Regions from separate parts of the Comamonas sp. DB36 genome, predicted to be linked through region 1. Evidence: predicted binding sites of a transcription regulator. Region 1 holds the regulator's gene; each other region holds the start of a gene.

Region 1 (10,445 bases):
TGTTCCACACCGTCATGGCGACCAAGATGCCTTTCGTCGGCCGCGGCTGACAGCGCTTCGCCTAGGCCGGGTTCTCGGCCAGGGCCTGCGGGCTGCGCGCCACCACGATGCGCCCCTTGCCGGCCCGCTTGGCGGCGTACATCGCCTCGTCGGCCAGCTGCAGCAGCTGCGCCGATGAGTCGTCGGCCGCGAGATTGAGCGCCAGGCCCATGCTTGCGCCGACATGCACCACGGCGCCATGCTGCAGCCGTATGGGCTGGCTGATGGCCGCCAGGCAGCGCTCCATGATCTCCACGGCTTCCTGGGTCGAGCCCAGACCGGCAAGCAGCACGACGAACTCGTCGCCGCCCAGCCGGGCCACGCAATCGGAAGCCCGCGCCTGGGCCTTGAGCCGCGCGGCGACGACCTGCAGCACTTCGTCGCCGGCATCGTGTCCATGCGTGTCGTTGACCAGCTTGAAGCCGTCGAGATCCATGAAACACAAGGCCACCAGCGCCTGTGCGGAATGGGTAGCGGCGGACAATGCCTGCTCCAGCGTCTGCTCCAGCGCGCGGCGATTGGCCAGGCCCGTGAGCGCATCATGCGTGGCCAGATGCCGCGCGGTCTGCTCGTCTCGCTTGAGGCCGTCGATGTCGACGAAGATCCACAGCGACTCCACGTCGTTGAGCCGCGCGCCGCTCACGTCCGCCCACAGCGTCTGGCCATCGCTGCTCAGCAGCTGTATCTGGGTGTGGAACTTGCCCGCGGCGCGCAGCGCGGCATAGGCCTGCTCGCCCACCTGCTGGTAAATGGCTTCATCGGCATAGATGCTACGGATCGGTGCGCCCTGCAGGTCCCCGGCCGAGCGTTTGACCAGCCGCTGCATCGCCTGGTTGGTCCACAGCACCTTGCGGTCGCGCAGCCGCGCCATGCCGATCAGGTCATTGTCGATGAACAGCTCCTGCTCCTTGAGCAGTTCCGTCATCCTGATCTTCGCCAGCCGCTCGCGCGCCTGCAGCCGGTACAGGCTCACCGAGCCCAGCGCGATCAGCAGAATGCACAGTCCCGTGAGCCCCCAGGCGCGCCAGGCGGACGCGCGCCACATCGCCAGATAGGTCTCTGTGCCCAGACCGGCGGCGACCGTCAGCGGATAGTTGGTCAGCCGCTGGTAGGCGGTGATGCGCTCCACGCCATCGAGCAGCGTGGGCGTGATGTACCAGCCATGTTCGGGATTGCTGCGCAGCGCCGCGTGGTATTGCGCGGACACCAGGTCGTCGCCCAGGCCTTGCTCGGAGTAGGGCTGGTTCGCATTGAAGCGCGCGACCAGGCGCGCATCGTCGGTGCGCAGCGCCATGGCGCTGTCCGGTCCCAGCGATTGCTGGCTGAACAGCCGCTGGAAATGCTCGGCCGCGACGACGGCATAGACCACGCCCTGAAAGCCGCCATCCGCGTCCTGCAGCCGCCGGGCCAGCACGATGGCCCATTTGTCGAAGGACAGGCTCACCAGCGGCGAGGACACGACCATCTGGTCCGTATCCCGGGCCTGCTCGAAATACGGCCGGCTCTCGATCGAGAACGGCACGGTGACTTCGCTGGGCACCAGCAGCACCTGGCCATCGGGGCCCGTGGTCCTGAGCGCCGTCACGAACGGAATCAGCGCGCGCTGTTCCTGCAGCGCTTCCTCGAGTGCGGATTGCGCCGCGGGCAGGCCGTCGATGGAACGCATGCGAAACCGGTTCGTAATGGACGACAGCGCGTTGTCCACGAGCCGCAGCTCCGCCGTGAGCTCCAGCCCCAGACTGCGGGCCTGATTGCGCGTCACGGCGATGCCCAGGTCCATGTCGGCCTGGTAGTTGGCATGCAGGTTCAATCCGGTCGCAAGGCACAGCAGGCATGCCACCAGCAGATTGCCGAGAACGATGCGCCGCAGCACTGTTTTGGAAATCCTCAGACTCATACCGCTTTGTCGTGAATGCGATGCAGCGCATCGGGTTGCAATTCGCCTGGCGACACGCGCGCCCAGGCACGGCGACTCTTCAACCGGCAGTTTGCCGGTTTACGCGGAAATTGAACAGTCTGCAGCAACCGGGCGGGCGCTTGCGCCGGTGCCAGGCTCCGCAGTTTGCGGGCCGCTCTTCCTCCCAAAAAAAATGCCTGCCATGGGAAACATGGCAGGCGCGGTTCGCCGCAGGACCCGGGGCAGGCGCCGCTGCCGGCCCGCAGCGCCGACCCGCGCCCGGCGTCAGAAGGCGTACTTGACCGCCGCCATCACATTGCGCGGCGCACCATACATTGCACCGTAGTTGCTCAGGCCGCTGTAGTAATGCTTGTCGAAAACGTTGTTCAGATGCAGCGACACCGACAGCTGCCGGCTCACGGCGTAGCGCGCCATCAGGTTGACGACGGCATGGCTCTTTTGCGCCGGCTCGCCCACATAGCCGTATTCGCTTTGCCAGTTGACACCGCCGCCTATGGTCAGCGGATGGAGTTCACCGCGCAACCGGTAAGTGGTGAACAGCTTGAGCCCGTGGCGCGGAATCGGGGTGTTGGCGCGCGTACCATCGGCATCCTTGCTCGAGGTATAGGCATAACCGGCACTCATGTTCCAGCCCTTGGCGACTTCACCCGCAGCCTCGAGTTCCAGGCCCTGGGTGGTGATGCCCTGCAGCGCATCATAGGCGTCCGTGCCCGCGTTGTAGACCGCCAGGTTGTCCTGCCTGGAACGGAAGACCGCGAGGCTGGTGATGAGCCGACCGTCGAGCCAGCCGGCCTTGACGCCGGCTTCGTAGCTTGTGCCCTGCTCGGGGGCCAGTGGCCGGTTGCTCACGTCGCGCACCGATGCGGCCTGGGGCTGAAACACCTGGGTGTAGTTGCCGTAAAGCGACCAGCGCTCGTCCAGTGCATGCACCAGCCCCGCATAGGGCACGACCACGCCGCGCTCGCGCAGCTCGGTGCGGCTTTGCGCACCGGCCACGGTGGTGGTGTCGGCCACGCGTTTCCAGTCGATCGCGCGCGCGCCCGTGATCAGCGTGGTCGAATCGCCCAGGCTCCAGCGTGCAGTGACATAGGCGCTGAGCTGGTTTTCCCTGGTCGCGGTATCGCTGGCCTTGACGAAAACCGGCACGTTGGCATTGCCGTCCCAGTCATGCAGGTTGCCTATGCTGCCGTCGTAGCCAGTCCATGGTCCCATCCAGCCGCCGTAGTCGCCGGTGTCCCTGTGCAGCTGGGACAGCGAGACGCCGGCCACTGCTTCGTGCGCGCGCCCAAACAGCGAGAACGGCCCGTTCAGCTGCGCATCGACACTGTTCTGGCGGTCCGTGCTTTGCCAGCGCACAGGCCACAGCGCGCCGCCCAGACCCGTGGCCTGGTCTATGCTGCCGGTCAGAAAGTACAGCGCACTGTCGTATGCCGAGCGCAAATGCGCATAGTCGATCTTGGCATGCCAGCCGGTGCCGAAGTCATGTGCCAGCGAGGCGAACACGCTGTCCACTTGCGGCGCGTGGTAGGCCCAGTTGGGTCCGATGTTGATCGAGCGCGCGAAGTTTGTCGCCACGCCATTGCTGTAGGTCAACGGGAAACCGGTGCGCATTGACGCATCATTCCGGTCCGATTGCGCGCTGAAACCTGCGGTCAGCAGGGTCGAGGGCGCCAGGTCCAATTCCACGATGCCGTAGACCACATCGCTCTTCTTATGGTAACGGTCTATCCAAGAATGCTGCTGCTTGGCGTCGACCACCAGCCGGCCGCGCAGGCTCGCGCTGTCATTGAGCGGCGAGGAGATGTCGGCCCCGACGCCATATCGGTCCCAGCTGCCGGCCTCGGCGCTGACGCTGATCTGGCGCTCGGCCATGGGGCGCTTGCGGACCATGTTGATGCTGGCCGACGGATTGCCCATGCCGCTCATCAGCCCGTTCGCGCCGCGCACGACTTCAATGCGGTCGTACATGACGGTGTTCTGCATCGAGCCCGCCACCGCGCTGGGCATGCCATCGAGCAGGTAGTTGGAGACGGAAAAACCGCGTGACCAGATGCCTTCCAGATCCGTTCCCATGCCCTGGCGGAACGCGGTGACGCCGGTGGTGAACTCCAGTACCTCGTTCACGGTGTCGAGGTGCTGGTCGTCGAGCCGCTGGCGCGTGATCACCGAGACCGATTGCGGCGTCTCCTTCGCACCCAGCGCCAGCGGCGTTCCGGTCGCGCTGCGGCCTATGGCGCGGTAGCTGCCCGTGCCTTCGGTGGCGCCGCCGGGCTCGGCCTGCGCGCTCACACGCACTTCCGCGAGCGCGCTGGCCGCGCCCACGGCGGGCGTGACCCGCACCAGAAAACCCCCACCCGCGCGCGGCACCGCATCCAGCCCGGTTCCCGCCAGCAGCGCGGCCAGGGCCTGGGCCACGGTCATCTCGCCTTGCACGCCCGGGCTTTGCCTGCCCGCCGTATCCGCAGTGAACAGCGACAGCATGATCCCGGCCTCGACGCCGAAGCGGTTGAGCGTGGCCGTCAGTGGTCCGGCGGGAATGTCATAGCGCTGCGTTGCCGCGGCCTGGGCATGGGCGCATGGCGCAGCGATCAGGCAGGCTGCCGCGGGCAATGTCAGCACCATCGGGCGCAGGGCGAAGGCCAGGCGCGTGGCGCGCAAAATCGGGTGGTGACCCATGATGTTCTCTCTGTCTGTAAGGGGTGGTCGACGAAATGCCGCGCCATGCATGGCGCTTCACCTCCATTGCCCCGCGAGATGGGAAAAGTGATCAGCAAAGGTCCCAGAAATTACCGCGGCTGCACGCTGACCCAGTAACGCGTGGCCGTGCGCAGGGCCAGGGGCTGGGTTGCCAGCAGCATGTCGAGCACGCGGTCGGTGTCCGCGAGCGGGTAGGTGCCGCTGATCGGCAGGCGCGCGACCACGGGATCGCACCCCAGATAGCCGGGGCGATGGCGCGCAAGCTCCGCGAGGAACTCGGCCAGCGGCATGTCCTGCGCCACCAGCATGCCGCGCGTCCAGGCGATGGCGCTGGCGTCGGCCGATTCAACCGTCTCTGCGTGCTGCGCATCAAAGCGCACCTGCTCCCCTTTGGAAAGAATGAAGCGGCGCGCCGGGCTGCGCTGCGGCGTGATTTCCGTCTGTCCTTCGAACAGCATGACCTGGGTGCTGCCCAGGCCGCGCTCGCGCACGCCAAAGCGCGTTCCCAAAGCACGGATGCGGCCATGGCGGGTTTCGACCACCAGCGGCTGGGCAAGCGCGGTCGAGCCCGGCGCCGTGGTCACGAGGATCTCGCCGGCGCGCAAGCGCAGCAGGCGCCAGCGCTCGTCGTATTGCACGTCCAGCGCACTGCGGGCGTTGAGTTCCAGCTGCGTGCCGTCGGGCAAAGTGATGGCGCGGCGTTCAGCCGTGCCCGTGCTTTCATCGGCGCCGGCCAGCCAGACGCCCGAAGTTTCGCCCTGCGCCTGCCACGCCAGCGTGCCCGCCCCGGCGCCGCTGAACAGCAGCAGCGCCAGATTGCGCAGCGCCACGCGCCGACCGCGCCCTGCGCTGCGCGCCGCATGCGCCAGGGCCGCGCTGGCCGCAGTTCCGGCTAGCGGCTGCAGTTGCAGTCCCATGGCCTCTATGCGCTGCCAGGCGCGCTCGTGGTCGGCATGCGCCTGGCGCCAGGCCTGCAGGCGCTGGTTCAATTGTCCGCGCGCGTGCGCAGTGAGTTCGTCCGACTGCAACTCCACCAGCCAAAGAGCGGCCTGTTGCTGCACCGCGGGCGCAATGGCGGCGCTCATGCCGCGGAATCGTTCAGGAAGCAGACCTGCACCACGGCCCGGGCGATGTAGCGCCGTGCGGTCGGCAGCGACACCCCCAGCTCGACGGCGATATCGGCCTGCCTCATGCCCTCGATCTGCGACAGCAGGAATGCCTGGCGCACGGGCAAGGGCAGTTCGCCCAACAGCCGGTCGATCTCTACCAGGGCTTCCAGCACGATGGCGCGCTGTTCGGGCGAGATCGCAGTGGGTTGCGGCTGCAGCGCCAGCGTCTCCAGGTAGGCCTGCTCGATGGCGCGGCGGCGGTAAAGATTGGCCGCGAGTCCCTGCGCAATGGTGACCAGCATGGCGCGCGGCTCACGCAGCGCACGGATCTCCTGTACGTCGCGCCCCATGAGCCGCAGATAGGCGTCCTGGGCCAGATCGGCCGCGTCGAAGGCATTGCCCAGCTTTCTGCGCAGCCACGCCTGCAGCCAGCGGTGATGATCCGAGTACAGCGTGGTGATCTCGCGGCTGACTACGCTGTCGAGAGCGGGCATAAGGGAAGGATTGGGCGGATTGCAAAGCCTGACGAACGCTGCGAGCGCCATCAGTAATAATTCTTATTTGCATTTTAGCGCCGCATTTCAACGATGCGCAAAGCAGCCCAAGGAACTGCCGCACAAACGCCCCCTGGCTGGCGAACGAGGCCCGGACTGCACCGGCCATCTGCGGCGCGAAACGCGGGCAAGAGGCAAAGGCAGGCAGTCCGTTCGACAACTGCGCCATTGCTGCGGGCGGAATCGGCAAATCCGCGCTGGCGACAGGCAAAAAAAAGCCAACCGCGAAGGTTGGCTTTTGCCCAACCCGCAAGGGTTGGATTTTTGGTGGGCCTCCCGTGAGTCGAACACGGCACCAACGGATTATGAGTCCGCTGCTCTAACCAAGCATGAGCTAGAGGCCCTTGACTGGGCGCCTGAATGCACAAGGCATTTCAGCAAAACTCGACTATTGTAGAGCCTATCTGCGATGACTCAAGGCATTGGTGACCAGCTTCGATGTGATATCGACGATCTGGATCATCTTGTCGTAGTGCATGCGCGTCGGGCCGATCACGCCCAGGGTGCCGACGATCTTGCCGTCGACTTCGTAGGGCGCGCTCACGATGGACAGTTCCTCGAACGGCACGACATGGCTTTCGCCGCCGATGTAGATGCGCACGCCCTCGGCCTGGCTGGAGATGTCGAGCAGGCGCAGGATCTGGGTTTTCTGCTCGAACAGGTCGAACGCGCGCCGCAGGTGGTCCATGTCGCTGGAGAAGTCGCTCACGGCCAGCAGGTTGCGCTCGCCCGAGATCACCACATCGGCCTCGTTGCTCTGGTCTTCGCTGCCCACATTGACGGCCGCCTGCATCAGCGCCGCGACTTCGCCGCGCAGCAGTTCGACTTCGCCCTTGAGGCGCTCGCGCACCTGCTCCATGGCCAGGCCCGCATAATTGGCATTGAGGAAGTTCGCGGCCTCGACCAGCTGCGACGAGGTGTAGTCGACTTCGGTGAAGATCACGCGGTTCTGCACGTCGCCCTCGGGCGAGACGATGATCACCAGGAAACGTTTTTCGGACAGCCGCACGAACTCGATCTGGCGGAACACCGAAGTGCGCTTGGGCACCATCACCACACCGACAAACTGCGACAGGCTCGACAGCAGATGCGCCGCGTTGGCGATGACTTTCTGCGGTTGTTCGGCCGGCAGCGCGGGCGCGTGGAAGTCGTCGCGCTGCACTGTCAACATGGTGTCGACGAACAAGCGGTAACCTTTGGCCGTGGGAATGCGGCCCGCCGAGGTGTGCGGGCTGACGATCAGCCCCAGTTCCTCAAGGTCGGACATCACATTGCGTATCGTCGCAGGCGACAATTCAAGGCCCGAGGCACGCGAAAGCGTGCGTGAACCTATGGGCTGGCCGTCGGCGATGTAGCGCTCGACCAGCGCTTTGAGTAACAACTTGGCACGGTCATCGAGCATGTAGTGATTTTAATGATGTAATTTCAAAATGACGTCTAAGTTCCGCCGAGTCGCACTGATCGGGAAATACCAGTCGCCCGCATCCAGCAGCGCCAGCCCCGACAGCGCACGCCACGCGCTGCAGGATATTGCCAGCTTTGTCAGCAGCCAGGGATGCGAAGTCATTGTCGACGCCGAAACCGCCAGAAACGCGGGCATACAGAATTACCGTTCGATGGATGTCGACGGCCTGGGAGCGCACTGCGACCTGGGCCTGGTCGTCGGCGGCGACGGCACCATGCTGGGCATAGGCCGCCACATGGCGCGCTACGGCACGCCGCTGATAGGCATCAACCAGGGGCGCCTGGGCTTCGTCACGGACATCCCGCTCGAAGATTACCAGACCACCCTCACGCCCATGCTCCAAGGGGAATACGAGGAAGACCTGCGGCCCATGATCCTGGCGCGCGTGATGCGCGGCGATCAGCTGGTGTTCGAGGCGCTGGCAATGAACGACGTCGTGGTCAATCGCGGTGCCACATCGGGCATGGTCGAGCTGCGCGTCGAAGTCGGCGGCCACTTCGTCGCCAACCAGCGCGCCGACGGCCTGATCATCGCCACGCCCACGGGCTCGACAGCCTATGCGCTGTCGGTCGGCGGGCCGATGATGCACCCGTCGATTCCCGGCTGGGTCATGGCACCGATCGCGCCGCACACCTTCTCCAACCGCCCCATCGTGCTGTCGGATGCGACCGAAGTCGTGATCGAAGTCGTCGGCGGGCGCGATGTCAGCGCCAATTTCGACATGCAGTCGCTGGCCTCGCTGCTGCACGGCGACCGCATTCTGGTGACCAAGGCCGAGCATTCGGTGCGCTTCCTGCATCCCAAGGGCTGGAACTACTTCGCCACGCTGCGCAAGAAGCTCGGCTGGAACGAGGGAGTCAACTGAGATGGGTCTCAAACGCATTGCGCTGCGCGACTTCGTCATCGTCCAGGCGCTGGACCTCGACCTGCATGGCGGCTTCACGGCGCTGACCGGCGAGACCGGCGCGGGCAAATCCATTCTGATCGACGCCGTGCAGCTTGCGCTGGGCGCGCGCGCCGACGCCGGCGTGGTGCGCGAAGGCGCGCCCCAGGCCGATATCTGCGCCGAGTTCGAATGCCCGGCGCGGCTCAAGCCCTGGCTGGAACAAGGCGGCTTCGCGCTCGAGGACAGCCTGCTGCTGCGCCGCGTGATCGACGCCCAGGGCCGCAGCCGCGCCTGGATCAATGGCGCGCCGGCCACGGCCACGCAGCTGCGCACCGTGGGCGAGCAACTGCTCGACATCCATGGCCAGCACGCCTGGCAAAGCCTCACGCGCCCCGACGCGGCGCGCGAACTGCTCGACGCCTATGCCGGCCTGCAGACCCAGCCGCTGCGCAATCTCTGGACCGTGTGGCGCAATGCGCGCCAGGCGCTGGAGCACGCGATTGCCGCGCAGGACACCTTGCAGCGCGAACGCGAACGCCTGCAGTGGCAGATCAGCGAAGTCGAAAAGCTCGACCCGGGTGAAGACGAATGGGAAGAGCTCAACGCCCAGCACACGCGGCTGTCGCATGCCCAGGCGCTGCTCGACACCGCGCAGGGCGCGCTGTTCGCGATCGAGGACGATGAAACCGGCGGCCTCGCGGCGCTGGGCCGCGCGCACAGCGACCTGCAGGACCAGGAGCACCTGGACCCCGAATTCAAGGAAATCGCCGAAGTGCTGGCCTCGGGCCTGGCGCAGATCAGCGATGCACGCCACTCGCTGCAGACCTATCTGCGGCGCACCGAACTCGACCCCGAACGGCTGGCCGAACTCGACAGCCGGCTGTCGCTGTGGATGCAGCTAGCGCGCCGCTACAAGCGCCTGCCGGCCGAACTGCCGCAGCTGTACGCAGGCTGGAAGGAAGAATTGCGCCAGCTCGACGCCGTGGTCGACATCGCGGGCCTGCGCGCCCAGGTCGATGCGGGCTATGCCGCCTACGAACAGGCCGCCAAGGCGCTGTCGCAGCAGCGCGCCAAGGCCGCGCCCAAGCTGTCGCGCGCCATCACGCTGGCGATGCAGGGCCTGGGAATGCAGGGCGGGCGCTTCGAGGTTGCGCAGACCGCGGCCGACGAACCCGGCCCGCACGGCATGGATACGCTCGCGTTTCTGGTTGCCGGCCATCCCGGCGCCAGCCCCAAGCCCATAGGCAAGGTGGCATCGGGCGGCGAGCTCTCGCGCATCTCGCTGGCGATCGCGGTCACGACCAGCGAACTGGGCGAAGCCTCGACGCTGATCTTCGACGAAGTGGACTCGGGCGTGGGCGGGGCCGTGGCAGAAACCGTGGGCAAGCTGATGCACAAGCTCGGCCGCGATCGCCAGGTGCTGGCCGTGACCCATCTGCCTCAGGTCGCGGCCTGCGCCGATCACCATCTGGTCGTTGCCAAGAAGCGCGACAAGCAGGCCACCACGAGCACCGTTACCGCGCTCGTGCCCGAGACGCGCGTGGCCGAAGTCGCGCGCATGCTCGGCGGCGAGCGCCTGTCCGAAACCACCATGGCACACGCGCGCGAAATGCTGCAGCAAGCGACCGTGCCGGCGCGCAAAGGTTGATGCATGTCACTTGAAATCGTGTTGGTCACCGGCATGTCCGGTTCCGGAAAATCCGTGGCGCTGCATGCGCTCGAGGACGCAGGCTACTACTGCGTCGACAACCTGCCGCCCGAGCTGCTGGCCTCGTTC
Region 2 (10,445 bases), 1.6 Mb from region 1:
GGTCTACGCGACGGCATCGATTGCCATCCTGTCGTTCATCGTCTGGGCGCACCACATGTTCACCACGGGCATGCCGGTCACGGGTCAGCTGTTCTTCATGTACGCGACCATGCTGATCTCCGTGCCCACGGCCGTGAAGGTGTTCAACTGGATCGCGACCATGTGGCGCGGCTCGATGACCTTCGAGACGCCCATGCTGTTCGCTGTGGGCTTCATCTTCGTGTTCACCATGGGCGGCTTCACCGGCCTGATCCTGGCGATGGCCCCCATCGACATCCAGCTGCAGGACACCTATTACGTCGTCGCCCACTTCCACTACGTGCTGGTCGCGGGCTCGCTGTTCTCGATGTTTGCCGCCTACTACTACTGGGCACCCAAGTGGACCGGCGTGATGTATTCCGAAACCCGCGGCCGCATCCATTTCTGGGGCTCGCTGGTGTTCTTCAACATCACCTTCTTCCCCATGCACTTCCTGGGCCTGGCGGGCATGCCGCGCCGCTACGCCGACTACCCGATGCAGTTCGCCGACTTCAACATGCTGGCCTCCATCGGTGCGTTCGGCTTCGGTCTGATCCAGGTGTATTTCTTTTTCTTCGTGGTGCTGCCCGCAATGCGCGGCAAGGGCGAGAAAGCGCCGCAGCGGCCCTGGGAAGGCGCCGAAGGCCTGGAGTGGGAAGTGCCTTCGCCCGCACCGTTCCACACCTTCGAGAACCCGCCCAAGCTGGATGCGACCGCAACCCGCGTGATTGGATGAAATGAAGCACCCCCTGAGCGGCTGCGCCGCTTCCCCCTCTCATCCTTCGGTGGAGGGGGACGGCACCCTCGCTGCGGGGCGGCCCTTGCTCGGTGCCCCTGAGCTGGGCCTTGCCGATTCAAGGGTCTGCGAGCGGAACAAGAGCATCATGGATAAATGGGGAAATTGGTAATGTCACCTGATCAACGTAAAAGCAATCTGCGCCTCGCACTGATCCTGGCCTCGATCGCCGCCGTCTTCCTGGCGGGCTTCGTGGCCAAGATGCTGTGGCTGGGTGCGCAGTAAAAGGAACGCCGTGGGAATGCGCCAGGAAAACACGAAGATGGTCGGCAAGCTGGCGGTGATTGCCGTCGGCATGTTCGCCTTCGGCTATGCGCTGATTCCCATCTACAAGCATGTCTGCGAAGCGCTGGGAATCAACATCCTGGCGATCTCCGAGCGCCAGGTGCCGGGCAACGGCCAGATCGGCCCGAATGCCAAGCTGCCGGCCAACTCCCAGGTCGACATGAGCCGCACGATCACCGTCGAGTTCGACGCCAACGCGCGCGGCCCCTGGGACTTCAAGCCGCGCCAGCGTTCGGTGCAGGTGCATCCGGGCGAGCTCACGGTGGTCGAGTACGAGTTCCAGAACGTACAGAACCGCCGCATGGCCGCGCAGGCGATTCCCAGCTATGCGCCGCACCAGGCGGCCGCGCATTTCATCAAGCTCGAGTGCTTCTGCTTCAACCAGTACACGCTGGAGCCGGGCGAGAAAAAGGAATGGCCCGTGGCCTTCGTGATCGACCCGAAGATTTCCAAGGACGTCACGACCATCACGCTGTCGTACACCTTCTTCGAAGTCGGCGGCAAGACGCCGCCCGCGCCCGCAGGCGGTCTCAAGCAGCAGGCCGCGGCGCCCGGTGCCAAGGAGCCCGTGCTATGAACCAACCGCAGAAAAAAGCCTCGCCGCTGCGCACCGCACGCACCATGCTGTGGGCATTGCTGGGCGTGCGCAAGGGCAGCGAATACCAGAAAGACGTTGAAAGCATCACTCCGCTGCAGGTGGTGGTGGGGGGGCTGGTGGCCATTTTTCTATTGGTCGCAGGCTTGATCTTGATTGTGAACTGGATCGTCTGAGCGCCAAGCTACAGACGGACGCAAGGACCTAGAGAGTCAGGAGCAGGAAATGAGTGGAACTACCCAAGGCGCAACGCCCTACTACTACGTGCCCGGTGAATCGCGCCATCCGATCATGGCGGCCGCGGGCCTGTTCTTCGTGATCCTCGGCGCGGGGCAGTGGATCAACGGCCACGAATGGGGCAAATGGAGCCTGTTCTTCGGCCTGGCCTGGTGGCTGGTCGTGCTCTACCAGTGGTTCCGTGACGCCATCCATGAAAGCGAGAGCGGGCTCTACGGGCGCAAGATCGATCTGTCGTTCCGCTGGAGCATGAGCTGGTTCATCTTCTCCGAAGTGATGCTGTTTGGCGCATTCTTCACCGCGCTGTGGTGGGGCCGCGCGCATTCGGTGCCGGCGCTCGGCGGCATAGAGAACGCCTTGCTGTGGCCCGACTTCAAGGCCATCTGGCCCAGCATGGCCGCCGGTGCCACGGCCTCGCCCGCGGGCACGGTGGAGCCGTTCCAGACCGTGGGTCCGTTCTGGCTGCCGACCATCAACACCGCGCTGCTGCTGACTTCGGGCGTGACGCTGACCATTGCCCACCACGCGCTGCGCGAGAACCATCGCGGCCGCACGATTGCCTTCATGTGGGCCACCGTGGTGCTGGGCTTCATCTTCCTGTGCGTGCAGGGCTATGAGTACTTCCACCTTTACACCGACCTGAACCTCAAGCTGTCGTCGGGCATCTTCGGCTCGACCTTCTACATGCTCACGGGCTTTCACGGCTTCCACGTGTTCGTCGGCATGCTGATGCTGTTCTTCATCACGCTGCGGCTGCAAAAAGGCCACTTCACGGCCGACAAGCATTTCGGCTTCGAAGGCGCAGCCTGGTACTGGCACTTCGTGGACGTGGTCTGGCTGGGCTTGTACGTGCTGGTCTACTGGATGTAATCGGTGAGGCGGTGGCCTGGGCCACCACGTTGCGAGAGCCGGCCTTGCGCCGGCTTCGCCGCTTCAGCGTCCCACCGGCAGCCCGGTAGGCTGGATATACCCCAGCTTCCAGCTGATCAGCAGGCACAGGAACAGCAGCACCGACAAGCCCACGCGCAGCGCCAGCGCGCGCGCCATATGCTGGCTGCGCCTGCGGTTATCCTCTACGCCATCGGGCGGGCGGCGCATCATGAAGAACAAGGCGCTGCCCAGGCTGGCGAGAATGCCCAGAAAGGCCAAGGCGATGAAGATTTTCATGGAGATCATTATCCGGTGAGTAAAAGCACAAGGCCAGAGGGTTCGCCAGCAGGCATGCGCTTCTGGGTGATCACCTTGGCAGCGGCGGTGGGAATCGGCGCCACGGCCGCGCTGGGCTGCTGGCAGCTGGACCGCGCGGCGCAAAAGCAGGCGCTGGCCGCGGCCATCGAGGCACGGGGCGAACAGCCGCAGCTGGGCGCTGCGGCACTGCAGCAGGCATTGCAACAGACGCCGGCCGCAGACCTGGTCCACCGCCCCGTGGCGCTGCAGGGCCGCTGGCTAGGCTCCCATACGATCTACCTCGACAACCGGCAGATGCATGGCCGTCCGGGCTTTTTCGTGTTGACGCCATTGGCCCTTGATGGGCCCACGCCCGCGGTGGTGCTGGTGCAGCGCGGCTGGATAGCGCGCAATTTCCAGGACCGCACGGCGCTCGCTCCTGTCGATACGCCCGCGGGCCCGGTGGCAGTCGCCGGCAGGCTTGCACTGGCGCCCGCGCGGCTGTACGAAATGGCACCCGGTGCAGACCCTGTTTCCGAAACGTCGCCTATCCGACAGAATCTTGATGTGACCCGGTTTCGCGCGCAAACCGGCCTGCCTTTGCTCGCCATGAGCGTGGTGCAGACGGGGGCCGACAGCGAAGGCCTGCAGCGCGACTGGCCGCGCATCGATGCCGGGGTGGACAAGCACTACGGCTATGCATTTCAATGGTTTGGTATCAGTCTCCTGATGGCGGTTCTCTATGTCTGGTTTCAACTCTTCCGACGCTTCATTCGCCCACGCCAGCAACCCGGCGCCTGAGCGCGCCGCGGCCGAGCCGCTGGGCCTGAGCGTGCACGGCCTGCCTGCGGCGGGCGAGGCGATGCAGGCCCAGCGCACGCGTTCCGGGCGCTGGCAGATGATTGCCGTGCTGCTGGTCTGCGCGGCGCCGGTCATCGCCTCCTACTTCACCTATTACGTGGTTCGGCCCGAAGGCCGGCGCAACTTCGGCGAATTGATACAGCCGCAGCGCACGCTGCCCGATATCAATGCGCGCACGCTGACCGGCGACACCGTGCCGCTGGCTTCGCTCAAGGGCCAGTGGCTGCTGGTCAATGTCGCGGGCGGGCAGTGCAATTCGGCCTGCGAGCAACACCTTTACCTGCAGCGCCAGTTGCGCGAGAGCCTGGGCCGCGAAAAGGACAGGCTCGACTGGGTCTGGCTGATCAACGATGCGGTCCAGCCGCCCGCGGCGCTCGCGCCCGCGATGGCCCAGGGCCAGGTGCTGCGCGTCGATCCGCAGGCCCTTGCCGGCTGGCTGGAGCCGGCGCCGGGCCAGCGCATCGAAGACCATCTGTATCTGGTCGATCCCATGGGCAACTGGATGATGCGCATGCCGGCATCGCTCGACAAAGCGAGCGCCGCGAAGGCCAAGCGCGACCTCGACCGGCTGATGCGCGCGGCCGCCTCCTGGGATAAGGCGGGGCGCCCCGATACCGTCGCCCCTGCCCGCTGAAATGCCGTCCCTTTCTTCTCGAGTTTCCGCATGAGCTTCGCCGCCACCGTTTCCGCCCCGTCGCGCTTTGCGCAGTTCTACGCGCTGACCAAGCCGCGCGTGGTGCAATTGATCGTCTTCTGCGCGCTGATCGGCATGGTGCTGGCCATTCCCGGCTGGCCGGCAGCGCAGCAACTGGTGCTGATGGCTGTGGCCTGCGCGGGCATCTGGCTGGTCGCGGGCGCGGCCGCGGCGTTCAACTGCCTGGTCGAAAAAGGCATAGACGCCAAGATGAAGCGCACGGCCTGGCGGCCCACGGCCAAGGGCCAGTTGTCGGACGGCCAGGCCTTGGCGTTTTCCACGCTGCTGTGCGCGGCCGGCTCGGCAGTTCTCTATGTCTGGGTCAACCCGCTGACCATGTGGCTCACGCTTGCGACCTTCGTCGGTTATGCCGTGGTCTACACGCTGATCCTCAAGCCGCTGACGCCGCAGAACATCGTGATCGGCGGGGCCTCGGGCGCCATGCCTCCGGTGCTGGGCTGGGCCGCGATGACCGGCCAGGTCACGCCCGAGTCGCTGATCCTGTTCCTGATCATCTTTCTCTGGACACCACCGCATTTCTGGGCGCTGGCGCTGTACCGCGTGGAAGACTATCGCCAGGCCGGCCTGCCTATGCTGCCCGTGACCCATGGCAATGAATTCACCCGTTTGCAGGTGTTTCTCTATACGCTGGTATTGTTTGCCGGATGCCTCCTGCCGTTCGTCTTCGGCATGAGTTCCTGGCTCTATCTGGCGGTGGCCGTGGTGCTGGGCCTGGGGTTCTGTGCGTATGCCTATCGGCTGTGGCGCAGCTACTCCGACGCCCTGGCGCGCAAGACCTTCCGGTTTTCGCTGATACACCTGAGTCTTCTGTTCGCCGCACTATTGGCGGACCACTATATTTTTTGAACGACTATGGATAAACGACGTGTATTGAAGTTGTTGCTGGCCTCGGCGCTGGGCACGGGGGCCGCAGGCCTGCTCGCGGGCTGCGGTCGCGAACCCAAGGCCAGTTTCCAGGGAGTGGATGTGACGGGCGCGGAGTACGCGCGCGATTTCACGCTGCCCGATGCTTCGGGTCAGCAGCGCAGCCTCAAGGACTTCGCGGGCAAGGCCGTGGTGGTGTTCTTCGGCTATACCCAATGCCCCGATGTCTGCCCGACTTCGCTGCAGGAGCTGGCCGAAGTCAAGAAGCTGCTGGGCGCCGATGGCGAGCGCCTGCAGGGCATCTTTGTCACGCTGGACCCCGAGCGCGACAAGCCCGAGATGCTCAAGGCCTACATGGAGAGCTTCGATCCCAGCTTTGTCGCGCTGCGCGGCACGCCGGAGCAGACCGCGGCAATTGCCAAGGATTTCAAGATCTTCTACAAGAAGGTCGAAGGCCCTACGCCGGAAAGCTATACGCTGGACCACTCGGCCGGCAGCTATGTCTATGACCCCGCGGGGCGCCTGCGCGTCTACGAGCGCTACGGCGTGGGCCCCCAGGTCCTGGCAGCCGATGTACGCATGCTGCTGGCGGAGAAGGCCTGATCAGATCATTGCGCAGTGATCTTCTGGCTGCGGATGATGTCGCCCATGACCTTGGCGTCGGTGCGTATGCGGTTGGCCAGGCCTTCTGACGAGGTTCCCGCAACCTGCCAGCCCTGGGCGAACAGCTTGGCGCGGATGTCGGGGTGGCGTGCTATTTCGCTCAGCAGCGTGCCCAGGCGCTCGACGATGGGCCGGGGCATGGAGCGTGGCGCGGCGACTGCATTCCAGATTTCCATCTGATAGTTGGCAATGCCGGCTTCCGACAGGCTGGGGTACTCGGGCACCAGCGACGAGCGGCTGGTCGAGGTCACGCCTATCACGCGCAGCTTGCCCGCGCGCGCCTGGGCCGCGGCCATGGCGGGCGGCAGCAGCGCGAGCTGCACCTGTTCGCCGATGATGGCGTTGATCACCTGCGGGTTGCCGGGGTAGGGCACATGCACCGGCGCAATGCCGGCGCGCGCCTTGAGCAGCTCCATGCCGATATGCGCGACCGTGCCTATTCCCGGGCTGCCGTAGCTCCACTTGTCGCCGCTGGCGCGCGCCGCGGCGAAGAACTCGGCGGCCGTGCTGCCCGGTGCCTGGGCCGATGCGGCCAGCGCCAGCGGCGCGGTGGCGATCAGGCTCACGGGCTGCAGGTCCTTGAGCGGGTCATAGGTCGCCTTGGGGTTGATCAGCTTGGCGATGGTCATGTTGCCGTTGATCATCAGCCCCAGCGTATGGTCGTCGGTGGCATGGGCGACGGCGTCGGCGCCGATGTTGCCGCCCGCGCCCACCTTGTTCTCGACCACGACCGGCTGGCCCAGCATCTTGGCCAGCGGCTCGGCCAGCGTACGCGCGACCAGGTCGGGCGACGAGCCGCCCGGAAAGCCGACGATCAGTTTGACCGGGCGCGTGGGCCATTGGGCTGGATCGGCTGCCAGGGCAGGGGTGCAGGCGGCAGCCGCGGCACAGGCCGCCGAGGCCAGCAGCGTGCGGCGGTTCAATCTGGAAATCATGCGGGCTCCTCGGATCATTATTGGAATGGAGTGTCTTTGGCAATCGGCGCGCCATGAAAAAAGCGCACCGCCTGCAAAGGCGGTGCGCCGATTATCCCTGCCGGGAGACTCAGGCGTATTCGGCCAGCGTCTTCTTCATTTTCTTCATCGCCGCCGATTCGATCTGGCGAATGCGCTCGGCGCTGACGCCGTAGACCGCAGCGAGTTCGTGCAGCGTCATGCCGCCCGAGCCGTCATCGTTGACCTTGAGCCAGCGCTCCTCGACGATGCGCCGGCTGCGCTCGTCCAGGCCGCCCAGCGCCAGGCTGATGCCGTCGGTGGCCAGTGCGTCGCGCTGGCGCGACTCGATCATCGCCGTGGGTTCATGCGAACCATCGGCCAGGTAGGCGATGGGGCCGAAGGCGTTCTCGCCGTCATCGGAAGGAGAGGGATCGAGCAGCACGTCGCCGCCCGACATCCGGGTCTCCATTTCGATGACTTCTTCGCGCTTGACGTTGAGCTTTTGCGCGACGGTGTCGATCTCGTGCGGGCTCAGCGTGTCGCGGTGCGTGCTCTCGTCGAGCGCGGCGGCGTCGGCCTTGAGCCCTTGCTTCATCGAGCGCAGGTTGAAGAACAGCTTGCGCTGCGCCTTGGTCGTGGCCAGCTTGACCATGCGCCAGTTCTTCAGGATGTATTCGTGGATCTCGGCCTTGATCCAGTGCATGGCATAGCTCACCAGGCGCACGCCCTGTTCGGGGTCGAAACGCTTGACGGCTTTCATCAGGCCCACGTTGCCTTCCTGGATCAGGTCGCCATGCGGCAGGCCGTAACCCAGGTACTGGCGCGAAATGGCCACCACCAGGCGCAGGTGCGACATCACCAGTCGGCCGGCCGCGTCCAGGTCGCTGTCATTCTTGAGGCGACGCGCGTAATCCTGCTCTTCTTCCAGCGTGAGCATGGGAAGACGATTGACTGCCGTGATATAGGCGTCCAGGTTGCCCAGTGGAGGCACCAGTGCCCAAGGGTTGGTGGGCGCCAAAGTGGTCGTCGCAATGTTTGCGGATGTGGAGGTCATTGAAGTCCTTTCTTCCATATCTTCATATTAGCAGTCTATTGGAGAGAGTGCTAAGGCAGAAGTTCCTTAACCATTGACAACTTGTGCCAACCCTGCGGGGCAATGCCCTCAGGGCGTCGAACCGGTACTCAGTCCAGGCGTGCAAGTGTTAGGTGCTCCGGCACCAGAGCGTGCGACGGGAGCAAGGCCTGTCCATATCCTCAGTCCGTGGAAAGGCAATTGGCATCATCCGACGCCTTGGGAGTGCAGATCTTGGCCCTTCCGGTGACTGCGATCTTGATACGTCGGATCTGGCGGTAGTCGGTGCTTGCATCGCTGCGCGCGATGGTCAACGTGGTGTTGGGCAGGTCGCCGCTTGCGGGACGCGAAAAGCCCGAGCCGTCATATCGCACATAGCTCGGATTGGCCGCCGTGCTGTTGTTGCCCGAAAGCGTGATGTAGGGCGGGGGCGCCTCCTGTTGCATCACCAGGATGTCCTTGGTGCTGTCAAAGGCCATGTCATTGTCGGTATCGACAAACACCACCCAGCCTTTCGCCCAGTCATTGTCGTTGTTCTTCGGCGTCACCAGAGCGAACATGTTGCGCTTCATTGCTTCGGTGCGGGCCGCGTTCAGGGCCGCCAGAAAGCTATTGCTGATGCCGCTCAGTTCTGCATTGCGCAGATATCCCATGAAACTGGGTGCGGCAATGGCCATGATGATGACCAGCAGCGAAATGGTCACCAGCAGCTCGATCAGCGTGAAGCCCCGTCCGCCTGTGCTGGTGGTCGATGAGGCGTGCGGGGCAAATGGCGTCATTTCCAGCAGACACTCGTGTTGTTGCCGGTGCAGCTCTTCACGCCCGTGCTGGTAACGGTGAGTTCCGTGATGGACGGGTCGGTGTAGTACTTGGGCACGCCGAACACCTCAACGCAATTGTTGATGGTCTGGCTGGGGCAGGCACGCGCACCAAGCCAGTACGCGGCACTGCCGCGGGAGTCCCCCGAGAAGGTCTTGAAGGCTACGGCGCTGTCGCCTGCCGTGGCGATGGCCAGGTAAGTATTGTTCTGCGTCATGTACCGCTCCTGCTGCTGCAGCAATTCCATCATTGCCGTGCGGCCTTCGGCGCGGCGTGTCTTTCGCATGTACTCCGCGTAGGACGGGTAGGCTATGGTTGCCAGAATGGAGACTATGGCAACCGTGATCATCAATTCGATGAGCGTAAAGCCTTCAATGTGCCGTTTGTGCTTGGTCATGGTCAATTCCAGGTCTTGTCTTTCAGTTCGCGGTAGTTGTTCAGTTGGCGCCAGCTCAGGCGACCGACCTGCGACGTGGCGGTCTTTGGCTCGGAGACGCTCACGCCTGAAGTGGCGGTGGCGTCGGGATGCACGAACACCCCTTTGTCTGTCTTGACGCGCGCTCCGGTGGAGTCACTGTTCGAGAGCGAAGAGTTCGTATAGAAGAACATCGGCGAGCCCTGCGCACCACTGGACATGGTCGTGACGGTACCCAGGCCGCTGGCCAGATTGGCTTCGTATGAATAGCTCGATCCACCTCCGCAGGCATCCGTGGACGCACTTGGCGGCAGCAGGCTGGTGAAGCGCACGGTCTGCCCAAACAGCGCTGCGGCGCCGATCTGTTTTTCACCGCCCAGGCTGCCGCTCTTGGGATAGTCGATATACCAGCCTGCTTTCTTGTCGGTGGAGTTGCTGTCCCGCGGGCGATTCCAGTAGAACGACTCCACGCTGATTGCACTGTTCGTGATCGAGCCGGCCTTCAGACGCGCGCGGCCGTTGAAGCGCGCTGTGCCGTCCGTGTCGGGTTCAACATCTTTCGATGCGGCGTTGCCGCTGTCATACAGTACGTAAAAAGATTGTGCCTGGGTATTGGAGCCGACCATGTTGTCCTTGGCTTCGAGATATTTGCCGGTGCCAAATGCCAGGATGTAGGAGTTGGAGGGCCCAAACGCAATGGTGGGTACCATGGTGATGGGCTGGACCTTGTTGCTGCTGTCTTTCGCGATGTACATGGGCAACGGAATGGTGCCGTCGGTGTTCTTATAGGACGTCAGTCTCAGCAGGTTCCAGTTGGTTTCGGTGGCGCTCGAGAAGTTGGCCTTGGCCATGTCGAGCTTCCAGAACTGGCCGTGGAGGTCGCCCATGTAGAAGAATTCGACGGCATCCGCCTGGTCGTTGGTGAAATCGAAGTTCACCAGACCGGTGGCCTTGCCGACACCGGTGCCGGTTCCGGACGCATTTACTTCCTGCGTGCCGGTTG
Region 3 (10,445 bases), 160 kb from region 1:
GGTGACCGCCAGCATCACCACGAACACGCCCATGATGGACATCATGATGCGCCCCGTCAGGCCCAGGATGCGGCCCGAATGCAGCGGCAGCTGCAGCTGCACGAACACGTCGGCCGCCGAGCCATGCCAGGGCCGGTACATGCCCAGCACTGCGCCGTTGTCGGCGCTCACGTAGATGTTCGACAGGCCCATTCCCATGCCGCCCAGCTCGTCGGCCGGGTCGAAGAACGAGATGTTGTAGAACGGAAAGTCGCCGCCATACCAGATGCCGCCCGGCGGAAACTCGAAGCCCTGGCGCTGGCCTTCGGCGCGCGCGATGTCGATGGCCGCGGCAAACGAGATCTTCGGTTCGATGAAGCTGCCGAACGGCGCGGGCTTGATCGTCTCGTACGGACCAGGCGTGGTTTTGGAAATCTGGCTCATCACCGGATAGAAGACCTCGCGGTACAGGTTCAGCGAGAACGAAGTGAACGACACGACGATGATGATGGCCCAGACCCAGAGCCCGCCCGCGCGGTGCAGGTCGAAATTGAGCTTGTAGCCGCCCGCGCGCCAGCGCACTATCCACGACGGCTGCCAGCGTTTCCACCAGCTGCGTTGGGGTGCCGCGGCTGCGGGCGATTCACGGCGCGCGGCCAGGCGGCGCGGCAGCGTCAGATAGAGCGCAACAAAGCTGTCGATCAGCCACATCAGCGCGATCCCGCCCATGAGCCAGAAGCCCCAGCGGTCGCTGCCCCAGAACGCCGGCATGTGCAGGCTTTCATGCAGGTGGCGCAGCCAGGACATCAGGTTGCGCTTGCTCAGCGCAATGCTCTTGGAGTCGCGCTGGCCCGTGATCTTGGCCGTCACCGGGTCGACAAACACGTTGTTGTAGCCCAGCACATGGGCCCGGCCCGTTGCCGGGTCCTTCTTCGGCCGCACCAGGAAGGAGGCCGCATGGCCCTCTTCCAGCGCCAGCGTCATGTACGACACCTCGACGCGCGGGTCGCTGGCCTCTACGGCCGCGGCCAGGGCCAGCGGGTCCTGCAGCGCGCCGCGCCCCGGCGTGTGCATGATGTCGGCGTTGAGCCATTCGTCGATTTCATGGTCCCATGAAATCACCGCGCCGGTGGCGCCGGCAACGATCAGGAACAGCGCCACGGTCAGGCCCAGCCAGCGGTGGACCACGGTCCAGAACTCACGCATGCGGTGCCGCCTCAGAAGTCAACGCTGGCGCTGATGGCAAAGGTGCGCGGGATCGACTGCACCAGGTAGTTGGAGCCTGGATAGCCGCCGACCGAAGCCCAGTACTGCTTGTCAAACACGTTGTCGACACGCGCGCGCAGCGTCAGCAGACGGTCGTTGCCTATGTCCATCAGGTAGCGCACGCCCAGGTCGGTACGCGTCCAGCCCTTGACCTGCAGCGTGTTGGCCGCATTGGCGTACTGGCTCGAGGTGTGGATCAGGCGGGCATTGAGCGCCAGGCCCTGCACGCCGGGCACATCCCAGTCGCCGCCCAGCGTCAGCTGGCGACGCGGCACGCCAATCGCATTGTTGCCCTCGTACAAGCCGCCTTGCGTGGTCTTGAGCTTGGCGTCCATGAAGCTCACCCCGCCCAGCACGCGCAGGCCCTTGACGGGTTCACCGAACACATTGAGCTCCAGGCCGCGGTAGCGCTGCGTGCCGAACTCGCCAAAGGTCTGGTTCTGCACATAGGTGACGGGCTTGTCGAGCGTATAGAGCGCAGCGGTGGCGCCCAGGCCGCCCTGCTGCCACTTCACGCCGACTTCCTTCTGCTTGGCCTTGTAGGGCGAGAACACCTGGCCGGCATTGAGCACGGGCAGATTGCCGGATGTGGCCGGCGCGACTTCACCCTTGATCAGGCCTTCGACATAGTTGCCGTACAGCGACACCTGGGGCGTGGCCTTGAACACCAGGCCCGCGACCGGCGTGGTCGCCGACTTCTTGTAGCTGCCGGTCTGCAGATCGGTTGCATTGCTGTAGCTGGTCTGCTCTATGGTCTGGTGGCGCAGGCCCAGCGTCAGCAGCACGCGCTCGTCGAGGAACGACAGGGTGTCGGCCAGCGCATAGCTTTGCAGGTTGTCCACCGCCGAGCGCAGCGGATTGTTCATGTTGGGGCTGACCGTGGTGTTGGCCAGCGGCGCCGAGCCCACGGGGTGGTAGATGTTGATGGGCACGGGCGAGAAATTGTAGGACCAGGCATTGCGTTCCTCATGGCGGAACCACGATGCCGACGCCACCACCTGGTGCTTGACCTGGCCGGTGACAAAGCGCCCGCGCAGGCCGATCTCGCCGGTCGCGGTGTCGTCTTCGCGCTTGGTATCGAAGCGGGTGGTGTTGGCCAGGCCCGAACTGTTGACCATCGAGGGCGTGGTCAGCGAATTGTCTTCCTTGCCGCGCTTGACACCGCCCGCGGCCCAGGCCGTGATCTGGTCGTTGAGGTCCCATTCGGCGCGCGCCGTCGCAAACAGGTCCTCGGCATTGGAATAGGTCCAGGGCTGGGCGTAGTTGGTCTTGTTGTCGGGCACATCGGGAATGAAGTTCGCGCCCGGGGTCACGCTGGGGCGCGCGGCCTTGAGCTTGTCCTTCTGGTAGCCGACATCGGCCGAGACACGCACATCGCGCGCGCGCCAGTCGAGGCCCAGGCCCAGCGCCGTGAGGCTGCGGTCCTCGCCGTCAATGGCCGTGCCGCCGTCGCGGCGCACCGCGTTCAGGCGCAGGCCCGTGCTGTTGTCGGGACCGAAGCGGCGCGACAGATCGACCGCGGCCGAAGCCTGGCCGCCCGATTGCACGCCCAGATCGACACGGTTGAGCGGCTCGTTGCCCGCGCGCTTGGGCATCAGGTTGATCGAGCCGCCGAGGTTGCTGCCGCCCGGGGCCGCGCCATTGAGGAAGGCGCTGGCGCCATGCAGCACTTCGACGCGCTCGAAGAATTCGGACGCGACATATTGGCGCGGCAGCAGGCCGTACAGGCCGTTGTAGGCCAGGTCGTCCGAATACATAGGCAGGCCGCGCAGCACATAGAGTTCCTGGAAATTGCCGAAGCCGCGCGCACCGCGCACCGACGGGTCGTTGAGCAGCACTTCGCCAATGCTCTTGGCCTGCTGGTCGCGGATCAGCGTATTGGTATAGCTGGTCAGCTGGAATGGCGTGTCCATGATGTCCTGCTGGCCCAGCAGGCCCACGCGCCCGCCCTTGGCGACCTGTCCGCCCGCGAACGGCTTGGCCAGGCCTTCGGCCGACGCATCGGCGCTGGCCTCGACGGTCACCGTCTCCAGCGTGGGCGCAGGCGCCTGCTGTGCGCTCACGGCACAGGCGGTGGCCCACAAAGCAATGGCGCCTACAGTCGGGCGCAGGACAAACGATGGTGTTTTCATGAAAATGAGATTGGAAATGATTCGCGTTAATTTTAAAGAATCATGTTCTTACATTCACGACTATCCACCTCGCTTCCCAGGTGAATCCGGTGCCATTTTTTCGAACTCGCTGACCCTGACAGAGGACAGCGTGCCAGGCAGGGCCTGCGCATTGAATTGGCGTGCGTTGCGGCAGGACAACACAGCCCGCAGCCCTGTCCCCGACCTTGCCCGTCCCGCCGCATAGACCTCTCGCAGCGGCAGGCTTAGCCCGGAGACAGAGCCGCGGAGGACTCCTATGATGGCTTCGATGACCTGGATCCACCGCCGCGCGCTCTTTCTTGCCCTTGCCGTCCTCTCCTGCCTGGCACTGCCCACGGTCCAGGCCCAGCCTGCGGCCAAGGCCCAAGCCGCGCCAGCGTCGCCCGCCGCACCGGGCGCGCCAGGTGCGGCGCTGGCCGCCGAGCAGCCGCTGCCCGATGTCGAGACCTTGCGCAGCCAGCTCGACCGGCTGCCTGCGACGGCCGACGGCAACGACGCCGTGCGCGCGCTGCAGGCGAGCTTCGGCGCGCTGAGCGCCCAAGCCAACCGCATCATCGAAGCGCGCACGGGTGAACTCAATGACCTGAACGCGCGGCTGGGCGAACTGGGCACGGCGCCGGCCCCGGGCACCAGTGAAGACGCCGACATCAAGAGCCAGCGCCAGACGCTGATACGCGACCGCAACGCCGTGGATGCGGAGATCCGGCTGGCGCGGCTGATCGTGGTCGATGCCCGCCAGCGCAGCGACGCGCTGCGCACGCGCGAGCGCGATCAGTTCCAGGCACAGCTCACCGACCGCGCGCCTTCGCCGCTGGGCGCGGCATTCTGGCGCGAGCTGGGACAGGCCTGGCCGGACGACAGCGCGCGGCTCGCGCCCATGGTGGCCGAAATGCAGGCCGCGGGCGCGCGCCTGGCGACGTCCGAGCACCGCGGCGCGGTGCTGCTGGCGCTGGCGCTGGCGCTGCTGGCAATCACCGTCGGCGACCTTCTGGCCGAACGCGGCCTGACGCGCCTGGCGCAGCGCGTGCTGCCCGGCGGCCGGCTGCGGCGCTCGCTGCTGGTCATCGCCATCGTGGCCGTCAACATGGCGGTGGTGGCGCTGGCATTGCAAGGCTTTCTGCAGACGGTGAAAGCGCGCGCCGACTTCGGCCCGCTGTCGAGCAAGCTCGTGGCACTGGTCGACGAATCCGTGCTCTACATCGTCTACGTGACCAGCCTGGGCCGCGCGCTGCTGGCCAACGCCCGGCCGTCGTGGCGGCTGCCGCCGCTGTCCGATGCGCTGGCGCTGCGGCTGCGGTCCTTTCCCTGGCTGGTGGCGCTGGTCGGCGTACTGGTCTGGGCGCCCACCCAGGTGGCAACCATCTCCGAACTCAGCCTGCCCGCGCTGCGGGCCTGCCAGGGAATTACCGCGCTGGCGCTGACGCTGCTGATCGCCGCCACGCTTACACGCCTGCGCATGCCGGCGCAGGACAGCGCCGAAGCGCCCGCGCCGCGCCCGCTGTGGGTAGGCCTGGGGCTGGGCCTGGTCACGCTGTCGCTGCTGGGTGTGGGGCTGCTGGTCGCGATCGGCTACATCAGCGTCGCGAGCCTGGTCGCCACGCAACTGGCGTGGACCGGACTGGTGGTCATCAGCTTCTATGTGCTGTTCCAGTTCGCCGAAGACCTGTCCATGGCGCTCGTCTCCTCGCGCGGCGACTTCGGCCAGCGCCTGCAGAAGAACTTCGGCTTCGCGCCGGCCACGCTGGACCAGGCTGCCGTGGTGCTGTCGGCGCTGGCGCGCGTGCTGCTGTTCCTGTACATGCTGATCGCGCTGGGCGCGCAGCTGGGCACGCGGCCCGACGAGGTGCTGCAGCAGACCGACCGCATCCGCGCCGGGCTCACCATAGGCGAGTTCCAGATCAAGCCGGCAGCGATCTTCAGCGCGCTGGCCGTGCTGGTCGGCGGCTTTGTCGCGCTGCGTGTGTTCCGCAACTGGCTGCGCGAGCGCTATCTGCCGACCACCACGATGGAGCCGGGCATGCAAAGCTCGCTGTCCACGCTGCTCAACTATGTGGGCATCGTGCTCGTGGTCGCGGCCGGGATGTCGGCCTTGGGCATAGGCATCAACCGCATCGCCTGGATCGCCAGCGCCTTGTCGGTGGGCATAGGCTTCGGCCTGCAGGCCATCGTGCAGAACTTCATCTCGGGATTGATCTTGCTGGCCGAGCGGCCCGTGAAGGTCGGCGACTGGGTGGTGCTGGGCACGACCGAAGGCGACATCAAGCGCATCAATGTGCGCGCCACCGAGATCCAGCTCGGCGACCGCTCCACCGTCATCGTGCCGAACTCCGAGTTCATCACCAAGACCGTGCGCAACATGACTTTGACCGCGACCGAGGGCCGGGTGCTGATCCGCCTGCCGCTGCCGCTGTCGACCGACGCCAAGCGCGTGCGCGAGCTGATGCTGGCCGCCTGCCGCGCCCACCCCGGCGTGCTGGAATCCCCCGAGCCCTCGCTGAGCCTCGAAGGCATAGAGAACGGCAGCCTGATCTTCCAGGCCATCGCTTATGTCGCCAGCCCGCGCCTGGCCAGCGGCGTGCGCAGCGATCTGCTGTTCACCATGCTCGACGACTTCAGGAACGCCGGCCTGCCGCTGGCCGTGCCCACGATGATGATGGCCAGCGCGCCGCCGGCGCCGGTCTGAGGCGCCAGGAGCAGCGCCGGCGTCGGAAGGTGTAGCGCATTCCCAATTGCACCTTGCGCGTGGGCGCCCAAGCGGATGTACCGCACTGTCGGTGTTGAGCCACAGCTGCGTGCCATCGGCCAGCGTGAGCTGGCGCTGCTCCCCTGGCATGCGCCTTGCCCGCCGCCAGCCAGGCCTGCTGCAAGCAGCCATGGTGATCGGTGCAGAGCGCGGTGACTTGCGTGTTGAGCGAGCTGGGAGCAGATGACATGGCGTGCGCACCAGTCACAACATCGTCGGCCCATTTTTCACGAACAAGAATCACTATCATTTGATAGTCATCCCCCCCGGGGGAACCCGGCAATCCGCAGTGTCTTGCAGCAAAACACTTGAAACCGCGAAAAATGACCGTATGATTAGCACTCATTGGGGTCGAGTGCTAACAGCACCCAGCCCCAGACGCTTTCGAATGCCGCGCACCGCGAGGCTGTTGTTCAAACCTGTTGATATTTGGAGATGTTATGCAACTTCGTCCCCTGCACGATCGCGTGATCGTCAAGCGCCTGGAAAACGAAACCAAGACTGCTTCCGGCATCTTTATCCCCGACAACGCCGCAGAAAAGCCTGACCAGGGCGAAATCCTGGCCGTCGGCCCCGGCAAGAAGAACGACAAGGGCGAACTGATCGCACTGAACGTCAAGGTCGGCGACCGCGTTCTGTTCGGCAAGTACAGCGGCCAGACCGTCAAGGTCGATGGCGACGAACTGCTGGTGATGAAGGAAGACGACCTGTTCGCAGTCGTCGAGAAGTAAATCTTCTCTTTCCCAGCATTCCAGTTAACTGAATTCGGAGAATCAAAATGGCAGCTAAAGACGTAGTTTTCGGTGGTGAAGCTCGCGCCCGCATGGTTGAAGGCGTGAACATCCTGGCCAACGCGGTCAAGGTGACCCTGGGCCCCAAGGGCCGCAACGTGGTGCTCGAGCGCTCGTTCGGTGCTCCTACCGTGACCAAGGACGGCGTGTCCGTGGCCAAGGAAATCGAACTCAAGGACAAGCTGCAGAACATGGGCGCCCAGCTCGTGAAGGAAGTGGCCTCCAAGACCAACGACATCGCCGGTGACGGCACGACGACCGCTACCGTGCTGGCCCAGGCCATCGTGCGCGAAGGCTCCAAGTATGTCGCCGCTGGTCTGAACCCCATGGACCTGAAGCGCGGCATCGACAAGGCTGTGACCGTTCTGGTCGAGCAGCTCAAGGCCCAATCCAAGGCCACGACCACTTCCAAGGAAATCGCCCAGGTCGGTTCGATCTCCGCGAACTCGGACGAGTCCGTGGGCCAGATCATTGCCAATGCAATGGACAAGGTCGGCAAGGAAGGCGTGATCACGGTTGAAGAAGGCAAGAGCCTGGACAACGAACTCGAAGTCGTTGAAGGCATGCAGTTCGACCGCGGCTACCTGTCGCCCTACTTCATCAACAACCAGGAAAAGCAATCGGCCATCCTGGACAACCCCTTCGTGCTGCTGTTCGACAAGAAGATCAGCAACATCCGTGACCTGCTGCCCACGCTGGAGCAAGTCGCCAAGGCCGGTCGTCCCCTGCTGATCGTTGCCGAAGACGTCGAAGGCGAAGCCCTGGCGACGCTGGTTGTGAACACCATCCGCGGCATCCTGAAGGTTGTGGCTGTGAAGGCTCCTGGCTTCGGCGACCGCCGCAAGGCCATGCTGGAAGACATTGCCATCCTGACGGGCGGCAAGGTCATCGCTGAAGAAGTCGGCCTGACGCTGGACAAGGTTACGCTGGAAGACCTGGGCCAGGCCCAGCGCGTCGAAATCGGCAAGGAAAACACCATCATCATCGACGGTGCTGGCCAAGCTGCTGAAATCGAAGCCCGCGTGAAGCAGATCCGCATCCAGATCGAAGAAGCCACTTCCGACTACGACCGTGAAAAGCTGCAAGAGCGCGTGGCCAAGCTGGCCGGCGGTGTTGCCGTGATCAAGGTTGGCGCTGCCACCGAAGTCGAAATGAAGGAAAAGAAGGCCCGCGTTGAAGACGCACTGCACGCTACCCGTGCAGCTGTGGAAGAAGGCATCGTGGCCGGCGGCGGCGTGGCTCTGCTGCGTGCCAAGCAAGCCGTGGGCGAGATCAAGGGCGACAACGCCGACCAGGACGCCGGCATCAAGCTGATCCTGAAGGCCATCGAAGCTCCTCTGCGCGAAATCGTCGCCAACGCCGGTGGCGAACCGTCGGTCGTGGTCGATGCCGTGCTCAAGGGCACGGGCAACTTCGGCTTCAACGCCGCCAACGACACCTACGGCGACATGATCGAAATGGGTATCCTGGATCCCACGAAGGTCACGCGTACTGCTCTGCAGAACGCCGCTTCCGTCGCAGCGCTGCTGCTGACCACCGAGTGCATGATTGCCGACGCTCCCAAGGCTGACGCAGGTGCCGACATGGGCGGCATGGGCGGCGGCATGGGTGGCATGGGCGGCATGGGCGGCATGGGCATGTAATTTCCTGCAAGGGAAATTGCGGTCCGGCAGGTCGAAAGACCTGCTGCCACCAGCAACAAAAAACCCGCAGTTCGCAAGAACTGCGGGTTTTTTGTCGTCAGTGCCAGCCGCTGCTAAGGCAGATCGGCGGCGATCAGGCGCCGCATCAATCCTGCCGTCGACGCATCGACATCCTGCCAGTCGCCGCGCTCCTGGCGGTCCGCGAGGTTGCGCGCCAGGTTCTTGCCCAGTTCCACGCCCCACTGATCGAAGCTGTTGATGCCCCAGATCGCGCCGGTGACGAACACCCGGTGCTCATACAGCGCGATCAGCGCGCCCAGCGAGGCCGGATCGAGCTGCTGCAGCAGCAAAAAGCTGCTCGGACGGTTGCCGGGACAGTATTTCTCGCTCGACTCCTGGCGGCGTCCGACCATCAACGCCTGGGCCTGGGCGACGGCGTTGATCAGCAGGCTGTGCTGGTGCGCGCCCAGGTACTTGCCGCCGCCGCGCATGGCGATGAACTCGACGGGAATCACATCTGTCCCCTGGTGCAGCATCTGGAAGAATGCATGCTGGCCATTGGTGCCCGGCTCGCCCCAGACCACGGCCGAAGTCGCCACGCCCACGGCTTGTCCCCGGGCATCGACGCGCTTGCCGTTGCTTTCCATCTCCAACTGCTGCAGATAGGCCGTGAGCCGGCGCAGGCCGTGGCTGTAAGGCGCGATGCAGCGGCTGCCGAAACCGTGGAAATTGCGATACCAGATGTCGAGCAGGCCCAGGCGCACGGGAAGATTGCGCGCCAGCGGGGCCGTGACGAAGTGCGCATCCATCGCATGCGCGCCGGCCAGCAACGCACGGAAATGCGCGGCGCCCACGGCGATCGCGATCGGCAGGCCTATCGCCGACCACAGCGAATAGCGCCCGCCGACCCAGTCCCAGAAGCCCAGCGTGCGGCTGATACCGAACTGCGCTGCGGCTGCCACATTGGTCGTCAGCGCAACGAAATGCTCGGCAATCGCGCATTCGCCGTTCTGCGTTCCGCCATTGGCCAGAAACCAGGTACGGGCGGAATGTGCGTTGAGCATGGTCTCGGCCGTGGTGAACGACTTCGAGGCCACGAGGAACAGCGTGCTTTCGGGGCGCACGCGCGACAGCACATGGCCCAGCTCGTGGCCGTCGACATTGGAGACGAAATGAAACCGCTTGTAGGGGCTGCACCAATCTTCGAGCGCATTGACCACGACTTCCGGTCCCAGATGCGAGCCGCCTATGCCGATATTGACGATGTCGGTGATCTCGGGGCGCGCGCGCACCTGCTCGGCCAGCGCAAGCATCGCGTCCAGCGTTTCATGCACCGCGTCCAGCGCCGTGCGCACCGCAGCCGCCATGGGACGCTCGCGCAGCAGCCCGCCGTCGCGCGGCATGCGCAGCAGCCAGTGCATCGCGGCACGCTCTTCGGAAGTATTGATGAGCGCGCCGGCGAACATCTGGTCGCGGCGTTGCGCCAGACCGCACTCCTGTGCGAGGTTTGTCAGCAACTGCTGGGTTGCGGGCGTGATGCGGTTCTTGGACAGATCAGCAAATACATGCGGCGCCTGCTGGCTCAGCGCCGCGAGGCGCTGGGGGTCGGCGGCAAAGGCCTGGACGATATCGAATTCCGCCATTTCCTCCTGGTAATGGCGTGCCAGCGCCTTCCAGGCCGCGGTCTCATGGCACAACACTGTCATCCTAGGCAGCCGCCTGTTGCATCAGGGTTTCGAGCTGCAGCGTGTCGGCGACAAAGGCCCGGATGCCTTCGGCCAGCTTCTCGGTCGCCATCGCATCGGCATTGAGCGCCAGGCGGAAACCCGGTTCATCGTAATGCAGCGCGGGCAGGTCTAGCGCCTGCGCC

What was found. Region 1 encodes HrcA, which represses chaperone genes, less so after heat shock. Its sites were predicted from a motif close to TTAGCACTCNNNNNNNNNGAGTGCTAA; they were not measured.
Region 2: a site for HrcA is predicted at 8,218-8,244, ahead of rpoH (RNA polymerase sigma factor RpoH). Genes of this name have one in related genera too.
Region 3: a site for HrcA is predicted at 6,477-6,503, ahead of ACSVDO_RS03160 (co-chaperone GroES). Genes of this name have one in related genera too.

Annotation. Positions count from the first base shown of each region.
Region 1 is NZ_CP196631.1:825,792-836,236, reverse strand. It holds gene ACSVDO_RS04000 (SDR family oxidoreductase) at 1-50, shown strand, start outside; gene ACSVDO_RS03995 (sensor domain-containing diguanylate cyclase) at 62-1,936, opposite strand; gene ACSVDO_RS03990 (TonB-dependent siderophore receptor) at 2,222-4,633, opposite strand; gene ACSVDO_RS03985 (FecR domain-containing protein) at 4,744-5,739, opposite strand; gene ACSVDO_RS03980 (sigma-70 family RNA polymerase sigma factor) at 5,736-6,257, opposite strand; tRNA gene ACSVDO_RS03975 (tRNA-Ile) at 6,583-6,661, opposite strand; gene hrcA (heat-inducible transcriptional repressor HrcA) at 6,718-7,719, opposite strand; gene ACSVDO_RS03965 (NAD kinase) at 7,748-8,647, shown strand; gene recN (DNA repair protein RecN) at 8,649-10,316, shown strand; gene rapZ (RNase adapter RapZ) at 10,320-10,445, shown strand, end outside.
Region 2 is NZ_CP196631.1:3,673,500-3,683,944, reverse strand. It holds gene ctaD (cytochrome c oxidase subunit I) at 1-754, shown strand, start outside; gene ACSVDO_RS17260 (cytochrome oxidase small assembly protein) at 926-1,039, shown strand; gene ACSVDO_RS17255 (cytochrome c oxidase assembly protein) at 1,050-1,676, shown strand; gene ACSVDO_RS17250 (DUF2970 domain-containing protein) at 1,673-1,870, shown strand; gene ACSVDO_RS17245 (cytochrome c oxidase subunit 3) at 1,920-2,801, shown strand; gene ACSVDO_RS17240 (twin transmembrane helix small protein) at 2,865-3,098, opposite strand; gene ACSVDO_RS17235 (SURF1 family protein) at 3,153-3,899, shown strand; gene ACSVDO_RS17230 (hypothetical protein) at 3,841-4,593, shown strand; gene cyoE (heme o synthase) at 4,624-5,520, shown strand; gene ACSVDO_RS17220 (SCO family protein) at 5,527-6,141, shown strand; gene ACSVDO_RS17215 (Bug family tripartite tricarboxylate transporter substrate binding protein) at 6,147-7,136, opposite strand; gene rpoH (RNA polymerase sigma factor RpoH) at 7,246-8,190, opposite strand; gene ACSVDO_RS17205 (GspH/FimT family pseudopilin) at 8,391-8,987, opposite strand; gene ACSVDO_RS17200 (type IV pilin protein) at 8,984-9,424, opposite strand; gene ACSVDO_RS17195 (pilus assembly protein) at 9,427-10,445, opposite strand, start outside.
Region 3 is NZ_CP196631.1:663,432-673,876, reverse strand. It holds gene ACSVDO_RS03175 (PepSY-associated TM helix domain-containing protein) at 1-1,185, opposite strand, end outside; gene ACSVDO_RS03170 (TonB-dependent receptor) at 1,197-3,377, opposite strand; gene ACSVDO_RS03165 (DUF3772 domain-containing protein) at 3,655-6,081, shown strand; gene ACSVDO_RS03160 (co-chaperone GroES) at 6,582-6,872, shown strand; gene groL (chaperonin GroEL) at 6,920-8,575, shown strand; gene pgi (glucose-6-phosphate isomerase) at 8,689-10,281, opposite strand; gene tal (transaldolase) at 10,283-10,445, opposite strand, start outside.